4 regions of the Nissabacter sp. SGAir0207 genome follow, and region 1 is predicted to be linked to each of the others. Evidence: predicted binding sites of a transcription regulator. Region 1 holds the regulator's gene; each other region holds the start of a gene.
The links. The regulator Fur, encoded in region 1, represses iron uptake genes when iron is present. The targets are predictions, from matches to a motif close to ATAATAATGAGAACNACTATCAA.
Positions count from the first base shown of each region.

Region 2: a site for Fur is predicted at 1,408-1,430, ahead of exbB (tol-pal system-associated acyl-CoA thioesterase). Genes of this name have one in related genera too.
Region 3: a site for Fur is predicted at 1,236-1,258, ahead of sodA (superoxide dismutase [Mn]). Genes of this name have one in related genera too.
Region 4: a site for Fur is predicted at 768-790, ahead of ftnA (non-heme ferritin). Genes of this name have one in related genera too.

Region 1 covers NZ_CP028035.1:2,732,514-2,734,714, reverse strand. The annotation lists gene C1N62_RS12120 (beta-N-acetylhexosaminidase) at 1-840, shown strand, start outside; gene fur (ferric iron uptake transcriptional regulator) at 987-1,430, opposite strand; gene fldA (flavodoxin FldA) at 1,735-2,201, opposite strand, start outside.
Region 2 covers NZ_CP028035.1:577,093-579,293, reverse strand. The annotation lists gene exbD (TonB system transport protein ExbD) at 1-359, opposite strand, end outside; gene exbB (tol-pal system-associated acyl-CoA thioesterase) at 366-1,313, opposite strand; gene C1N62_RS02555 (TRAP transporter substrate-binding protein) at 1,799-2,201, shown strand, end outside.
Region 3 covers NZ_CP028035.1:41,407-43,607, forward strand. The annotation lists gene yiiM (6-hydroxyaminopurine reductase) at 1-407, opposite strand, end outside; gene sodA (superoxide dismutase [Mn]) at 531-1,154, opposite strand; partial or broken gene fdhD (formate dehydrogenase accessory sulfurtransferase FdhD) at 1,341-2,102, opposite strand.
Region 4 covers NZ_CP028035.1:2,253,176-2,255,376, reverse strand. The annotation lists gene pip (prolyl aminopeptidase) at 1-404, shown strand, start outside; gene C1N62_RS09835 (DNA polymerase III subunit theta) at 426-653, opposite strand; gene ftnA (non-heme ferritin) at 997-1,506, shown strand; gene C1N62_RS09825 (acyltransferase) at 1,971-2,201, shown strand, end outside.

The DNA.
Region 1 (2,201 bases):
CACGGCATCGATCGGATGCAGGCCTGGCAGGATGGCCTGAAGGATGCGAAAGATGCCCGCGCCTTCGCCACCCCGCGTGTGGGGGTGAACTTCTGGGATACGCTCTACTGGGGCGGGGCGCAGACCGCCGGCGAGTGGGCAGCCAAGGGTTATGAGATCACCCTCTCCAACCCTGACTACCTCTACTTTGACAAACCCTACGAGGTCAGCGCCCGTGAGCCGGGTTACTACTGGGCCACGCGCGCCAGCGATGAAGCCAAGATCTTCAGCTTCGCGCCGGACAACCTGCCGCAGAACGCCGAGACCTCCGTTGATCGCGACGGCAACGCCTTCACCGCCCGCGGCGATGCCCCGTGGCCGGGCGCGCACGGCATGTCCGGGCAGGCGTGGAGCGAAACCATCCGCACCGACAGCGACCTGGAGTACCGCATCTACCCGCGCCTGATGGTGCTGGCGGAGCGCGCCTGGCACCGCGCCGACTGGGAACTGCCGTACCAGCCTGGCCGGGAGTTCCAGGGCGGCAAGACCCATTGGGTCAACCGTGACCAACTGGCCGCCGACTGGCAGCGCTTCGCCAACCTGATGGGGCAGCGTGAGATCGCGAAGCTGGATCGGCAGGGTGTCGCCTACCGGCTGCCCGTGCCGGGCGCGCGCATCAATACCGGCGTGCTGGAGGCAAACGTGGCGCTGCCGGGGCTGGTTATCCAATACTCCGTGGATGGCAAAAACTGGCAGGCGTATAACCCGCAAGCCAAGCCCACGGTAGGGGAGAAGGCGTGGGTGCGCACTCTCAGCCCGGATGGCAAGCGCGTCAGCCGCAGTGAGGAGGTCGCCCTCTGACGATATGGTCCCGCCCGGCCAGCGCGCCGGGCGGACAACAGGCGAAAAAAAACCGCATCAATGCGGTTTTCACTGGCAGTTGCCTGCCGCTCCCGTGCTGACGGGAGCTTTATACTGCGGGGGGCGTCCTGCGTCCCGCAGGTTGGTTACTTGTCGTGCAAACCTTCGTTTTCGCGACAATCACCGGCTTCACAATGACCATAGAGGTAGAGGCTATGGTTGGTCAGCTTGATGCCATGTTTCTTGGCAATTTCACGCTGGCGGATCTCAATAGATTCATCACTGAATTCAATCACTTTACCGCAATCAAGGCAGATCAGGTGATCGTGGTGCTGCTGCTGCGTCAGCTCGAATACGGACTTGCCGCCTTCAAAGTTGTGACGGGTCACGATGCCAGCGTCGTCGAACTGGTTCAGCACGCGGTAAACCGTGGCCAGACCAATCTCTTCGCCCATATCAATCAGCTTCTTATAAAGATCTTCCGCACTGACATGATGGCATTCCGGATCTTGCAGCACTTCCAGGATCTTAAGTCTGGGAAGCGTGACTTTCAGGCCGGCCTTCTTTAATGCGGTGTTATTGTCAGTCATGCGGATTCTGTCCTGTTACTATGCTATTCACGTTGAGGCATACAGCCTATGACATCAGGCGGCGCAACGGTTTTAATTGCGTCTCATTATAGAACTCACGGGTTCAAAAGAAAACGCCGCCTGTTAACGCCGTTCGCGCTACTGTTAATGCACTGTTGCAACGCGTTGATGGATAGGAAATACACCGGCGCCAGTGTACCCCGATACTGTATAAAGTTACAAACTTGTAGCCGATCTTTTGGCGTCTGGCGGGATAAATCCGGCCCGTTCGGTCAGAAATCGACACCCCGGGCCGTGAGGGGGCTTAGCCGATGATCTCGGCCAGGCTCAGCTCTTCGGAGATCTGCTTCACCCAAGCATCGACGCGCTCGTTGGTCAGCTCCGGCTGGCGGTCTTCGTCAATGGCCAGACCAATGAAGTGGCTGTCGTCGGCCAGGCCCTTGGAGGCCTCAAAGTGGTAGCCAGCTACCGGCCAGTGGCCGACCAGCGTCGCGCCGCGCGGCTCGATGATGTCACGCACGGTGCCCATCGCGTCGCAGAAGTACTCCGCGTAATCTTCCTGGTCGCCGCAGCCAAACAGCGCCACCAGCTTGCCGTTGAAGTCGATCTCTTCCAGCGTCGGGAAGAAGTCATCCCAGTCACACTGCGCTTCGCCGTAATACCAGGTCGGGATGCCCAGCAGCAGGATGTCAAACTTTTCCAGATCTTCTTTGCTGCTCTTGGCGATGTCATGCACTTCCGCCACATCGGCACCCAGTTGCTTCTGGATCA
Region 2 (2,201 bases), 1.8 Mb from region 1:
TCCATCACGCCCATCATCGTTTCGTAGTCCACGGATTTGTCCGCGCGGAAGAAGATGGTGGTCTCTTTGTCGCCATTGGTCTGGGCGGCCAGTTGCGCCGTCAGCTGATCGCGCGCGATCGGCGTTTCGCCCACATACAGCTGCTTCTCGGCGTTCACGGTCACGAACAACGGCTTCTCCGGGCGCGGGGTTGGCTTGGAGGTGGAGGCCGGGAGGTTGACCCGCACATCCACCGTCGCCAGCGGCGCGGCCACCATGAAGATGATCAGCAGAACCAGCATGACGTCGATGAACGGCGTCACGTTGATCTCATGCATCTCACCACTTTCGTCCAGATCTTCGTTTAAACGCATGGCCATAACAGATTACCCCACCCGCCACTGCGGATTGGCCTTCGCCGGTTTGCTGCCAGCGCTGGCGGCCAGATCCAGGTCACGGCCCTGCAACAGCATGATCTGCGCAGCGACGTCGCCAATCAGGTGGCGATAGGAGGCGATCAGGCGGGCAAAGATGTTGTAGATCACCACGGCCGGGATCGCGGCCACCAGACCGATGGCGGTGGCCAGCAGCGCCTCAGCGATGCCCGGTGCCACGACGGCCAGGTTGGTGGTCTGGGTTTCGGCGATGCCGATAAAGCTGTTCATGATGCCCCACACGGTGCCGAACAGGCCGATAAACGGCGAGATGGCACCGATGGTCGCCAGGAAGCCGTTGCCGCGCCCCATGTGGCGGCCAGCAGCCGCAACACGGCGCTCCAGGCGGAAGCCGGTGCGATCTTTGATGCCAGCGTTGTCAGTGGACTCGGCGGAGAGCGCCAGCTCGTTTTGCGCGTCAGCCAGCAGGCGGGCGCTGATGCTCTTCTCGTCGAAGTTCTCAACAATGGCGGCGGCCTCGTTCAGTGAGGTGGCCGGGGCCAGCGCGCTCAGCTCGCGGCGCAGGCGGCGTTTGGCGGCAAACAGCTCACTGCCCTTGGCGAACAGGATCGCCCAGGTCACCACGGAGGCCAGCAGCAGGCCAATCATCACCGTTTTCACCACCGCGTCAGCGTGGTGGTACATGCCGAGCACCGAGAGATCCTGTGGGATAACCGGCTGGGCGCTGGAGGCAGCGGGCTGGCTGCCCGTGATGAGGGCAGGTGTGGCCGGGGCATCTGATGCCGGGGCAGTAGCAGCCACCGGGGCAGCGGCGGCGTCACCGCTTTCCGCGGCCAGTGCTGGCCCGCTCAGGCCCGCCAACAAAAACAGGGATACGAATGCCATACGCCAGCGGCGAGGAGAGTGCTGTGCCGCCGTTGTGGACAGGGCAGATTTCATTTTCATGCGAGCCGTATTCACGCTGCGCCTCCAACCAAAAATCGTCAATGTTGAGGAATTAATCAGTGCGGGATCATATCAAACGCAGCGGGGATTGATAGTAGTTCTCATTATTATTTACGTTACCGATAGATCAGGGCGGAAACAATAGGAATATCCATATGTAGCGGGCAAGCGAGCCACCCGCGCCCGGCGAAAGCAGGCGGCGGCAAGCGGTGTTTTTTTAGCCGCATCACACTTCCCACATCTGCCCCGGCACAGGCCGTGATGCAGATCCGATTTATTTTAAAAAGCCATTTCAACAAATTTTCAATATCATTTCAAAGCGTATAATCGTGTTAATAAAGTGTTTCAAAATCGCTGGTTTGTTGGTGCTTACTTCTATTCAAGCCCTCGCTTATCCAGCACTTCACCACCGCAAGATACCACCCTGTGTCTGACGAACAATAGCGGCGCGGCGATGCGCCCGATCCCTGGAGAGTCCTATGAACGTGCGTAAATCCCTGCTGGCGCTTAGCCTCTGTTCCGCCAGCCTGTTCCTCAGCGGCCAGGCCGTTGCCCAGACCATCAAGGCCGCCGACGTCCATCCGCAGGGTTACCCCAATGTGGTGGCGGTGCAGCACATGGGTGAGAAGCTGGAGAAGGCGACGGATGGGCGGCTGGAGATCAAAACCTTCCCCGGCGGCGTGCTCGGTGATGAGAAGCAGATGATTGAGCAGGCGCAGATTGGCGCCATCGATATCATCCGCGTCTCAATGGCACCGGTCGCCGCCATCTTGCCGGAGATTGAGGTCTTCACCCTGCCCTACGTGTTCCGCGACGAGGATCACCTGCACAAGGTGCTCGACAGCCAGATCGGCCAGGAGATCGGCAATAAAATCACCAACG
Region 3 (2,201 bases), 1.2 Mb from region 1:
TGGAGATGGTGGGAGAGCTGCGCCACTCCCATGTGGATGTTGATCTTGTAGCAGGGGGAGCGCGGCTGCGTCACCTGGATCAGCGCCTCGCCCCAGCGGAAAATGTCACCGATAAACACGTTCTGCTCGGTCAGCCCCAGCGTCGAGATATTCTCGCCAAAACCCGGCGGCTGGAAGTGCTCGCAACGCTCCGGGAAGGCTTGGCGCAGGTGGGCGTAGTGCTCACGCGGGAAGTGGCACAGGGCGCGATCCGGGCCGCCATGCACCCGCGTCTCGGCCTGCTCGTCGCCCTCCAGCCCCAGCGGCGTCAGCAAAATCCGCCCCTCAACGGCACGCTTGATCAGGGCGGTGGGGCGCATCTCTTCATGCTCCTGGATGGCGCCAATAAATACCTGTGGGTAGTGCATGGTCTCTCCCTTCGGGTGCGGGCCGCGCCCGCTGCCCCTCCAGCATAGGCGGGGGCAAAAAAAATGCCAGCGCAAGCGCTGGCATCGGGTGTCACGGGCGGCCGGTGGCCGCCAGCGGCGGGATTACTTCTTCGCTGCGAAACGTGCCGCAGCTTCGTCCCAGTTCACCACGTTCCAGAACGCCTTGATGTAGTCAGGGCGTTTGTTCTGGTATTTCAGGTAGTAAGCGTGCTCCCACACGTCCAGACCCAGAATCGGGAAGCCGGATGCGCCAGCGACGGCTTCGCCCATCAGCGGGCTGTCTTGGTTAGCGGTGGAGACCACGGCCAGTTTGCCGTCATCTTTCAGCACCAGCCACGCCCAGCCGGAACCGAAACGGGTGGCTGCCGCTTTCTCAAAGGTCTCTTTGAAGCTGTCGATGCTGCCGAAATCGCGCTCGATCGCGTCTTTCAGTTCGCCTTGCAGGGTGGTGCCCAGTTTCAGGCCTTTCCAGAACAGGCTGTGGTTGGCGTGGCCGCCCGCGTTGTTGCGCAGCGCGGTCTTCTTGTCAGCCGGTACCTGATCCAGTTTGGTGATCAGCTCTTCCACCGGCAGCGCAGCCAGTTCCGGCAGGCTTTCCAGCGCGGCGTTGGCGTTATTGACGTAAGTCTGGTGGTGTTTGGTGTGATGGATCTCCATCGTCTGCTTGTCGAAGTGCGGCTCAAGTGCGTCGTATGCGTAAGGCAGGGATGGCAGTGAGTAACTCATATTCTTCATCTCCATGGTAGTTGGGCGGCGCCGGACAGGTGCAAGCACCGCGTAAGCAGTGGGATCATTATAGTTAATTAAATGATATTGAAAATGATTATCTCAGACCGCCCCAGCGCTGGGGCGGGGCGGCATCCGTGACTTATGACGAGAGGAAATAATGGCGAGGAAATCGATCTAAGCCACTCAGCGCAGGCGCTGCGGATGGGTATAGACGGTGGCGCGGCCCGGCTTGCTAAAGCCCACCAGCGTCAGGTTGCAGCGCTCGGCCACCTCCACCGCCAGCGTGGTGGCCGCGGAGACAGCGAACAAAATCTCCGCGCCGCACATCGCCGCCTTCTGCACCATCTCATAGCTGGCGCGGCTGGAGACCAGCACCGCGCCCGCCTGCCACTCCGGCTTGCCGCTGCGCACGCCGAGCAGCTTGTCGAGCGCCACGTGGCGGCCCACATCCTCACAGCCGCCGAGCAGCTCGCCCTCCGGCGCAATCCAGGCGGCGGCGTGGGTGCAGCCGGTCAACTGGCCCACCGGCTGCACCTGCTTCAGCGCCGCCAGCGCACCGTCAAGCTTCGCCAGATCAAACTGCTGGGTGAAGGGCAGCGGCATCAGCGGGCGGAAGAGATCGCCCAGCTGCTCGACGCCGCACACGCCGCAGCCGGTGCGGCCAGCCATCGCGCGGCGGCGCTCTTTCAGCCCGGCGAAACGGCGGCTCGACAGCTCAATCTGCACCTCAATGCCGTTGCAGGAGGGCAGCACGTCGATGCCAAAAATGTCGCGCGGCTCTTCAATGATCCCTTCGGAGAGCGAAAAGCCGAGGGCGAATGCCTCCAGATCCTTGGGCGTGGCCATCATCACCACGTGGGAGATGCCGTTATAGACCAGCGCGACCGGCACCTCCTCTGCCAGCCAATCCTCTTCCGGCGTCTCCAGCCGGTGGCGCTGATGTACCTGGCGCCGCTGCACGCCGTCATCTTCAACGGCCGGGGCGTGTTGCTGTGTATCTTTCACCTGGGTTACCTGATTGTTTAACATCCACACAGTGGCTGT
Region 4 (2,201 bases), 480 kb from region 1:
TGACCAGCAGCGATCTGGAGGTACAGCTGGAAGCCGCACGCCTCTGGAGCCTGTGGGAAGGGGAGACGGTGACGCTGATGCCCGCCATCAACTCCGCCTCCTTTGGCGAAGATGAGTTTGCCCTGGCGTTCGCGCGCATCGAAAACCACTACTTCAGCCACAATGGCTTTCTGGAACATGACAATCAGTTGCTGGACGAGATGCCGCGCATCAGCCACCTGCCGGGCGTGATTGTGCATGGCCGCTATGATATGGCCTGTCAGGTACAGAATGCCTGGGATCTGGCGCAGCGCTGGCCAGAAGCGGAGTTACATATCATTGAGGGGGCTGGCCACTCCTTCGACGAGCCGGGCATTCTGGATCGCCTGATCCGCGCCACGGATCGCTTTGCCGGCAAGGCATGACCGCCCCGGCCGGGGCGGCAGTTACTTTTTGGGTTCGTAGGGCAGGCGGGAATATTTGTAGGACTCGCCGCGATAGAAGGCCACACGCTCGCGGAAGTAGGCGCGCAGCGCTTCTGGCTGTTCCCGCTCCACCAGTTCCGGCACCACCGGCATATTGTAGCGCTCTTTGAAGGCCACGCCGGACGCCGCCAGATCCACATTGATTCGGTTCATCTCTTCGATAGGCCGTTCAGCCAGGTTGTATCCCATTGCTCTCTCTCCGGGCGTTGGTTGTGCTGCGGCAAAAATAAAGCAAGCCCGGCCAAATGGCAAGGCAGCAACATCACGACAAAAAGAGGAAATCCTGGCAACCGCCATGCAAGAATATAAATAAGAACGATTCTCCTTATTAATTTCTGGCAGGGTAATGGTTCTCATTTATTAATTAAATCGAGTTTTATATTGACATTATCATATTAAATAAACTATTAAATTCAATGGATTGTAATTTTATTTAAAAAATTTCCGATTGATGGTTTCTATTTGCGGCGTGGGGCGGCATAATGCGCAAAATTAATCATCGCTTTCGCCTGTCATATTTAAGGATGCACCTATGTTAAAGCCAGAGATGGTCAGCCGCCTCAATGAACAACTGAACCTGGAGTTCTATTCCGCCAACCTCTACTTGCAAATGAGCGCCTGGTGCAGCGACAAGGGTTTTGAGGGGGCCGCCGCCTTCCTGAAAGCCCATTCGCGTGAAGAGATGGAGCACATGCAGCGTCTGTTTGATTATGTCAGCGACACCGGTGCCCTGCCGCTGCTGGGCGCGATTGCCGCGCCGCCGGTGGAGTTTGCCTCTCTGTCTGAGCTGTTCGCCCAGACCTATGAACATGAGCAGCTGATCACGGGCAAAATCAACGAGCTGGCGCATCTGGCGATGACTTTGCAGGACTACTCCACCTTTAACTTCCTGCAATGGTATGTGGCCGAGCAGCATGAAGAGGAGAAGCTGTTCAAGTCGGTGCTCGACAAGCTGGGTCTGGTGAGCAATACCGGCAACGGCTTGTTCTTTGTCGACAAAGAGCTGAAAAACATGACCCCCGGCGTAGAGCCGACGGCATAATCCCGCTGCTCCCTAAAAGCCCGCCTTGTGCGGGCTTTTTTATTGATGTCAGCACTAAACATTAATCGCGTGAACAACGGGAAAATCGTTAGCCTGTTTGTTCTTTACCAATGAAGGATGGCGATTGGCAAGGTGAGGGAGTAGTTTTATCAACATGTTTTACCTCTTTTTTCTATCCTATTGATGGCTATTTCTTGCACCATTTATTTTAATTGGACTTGAGGTGGAGTGAGGTGCTGCTCTGGGGAAATTATTGATTGGCCCATTATTAGGTAACGAATAATTCCTTCTCCAGATATTTGTTGAGGCAATTTTTAAAGAATATTTACAAATAATAAGTGAGGTGCATAACACGCCAGCCTTTTAAGCTGCCCCAGCGCAATGTCTACTCATCACTCTTGCCGTACTTTAGGCAGCATGGCCGGTTGGCGGCTCTTTTTTATGTAACGGAATACCATCACCCCATGAGCGACAGCAAACAAACGATCTATTCAATACATGTACTGCGTGGCATCGCCGCAGTCGCCGTACTCTTGACCCATCATTACGGATTCATTCAGATTCCAAAAACGGAACCTTTTGGCATTCTGTTTTCCTGTGCCTCATGGGGGGTTGATCTCTTCTTTATTATCAGCGGATTTATTGCCGCTTATACTATTCCACCTGGTGTCGCAGGGTATGCACCGGCGCTCAAC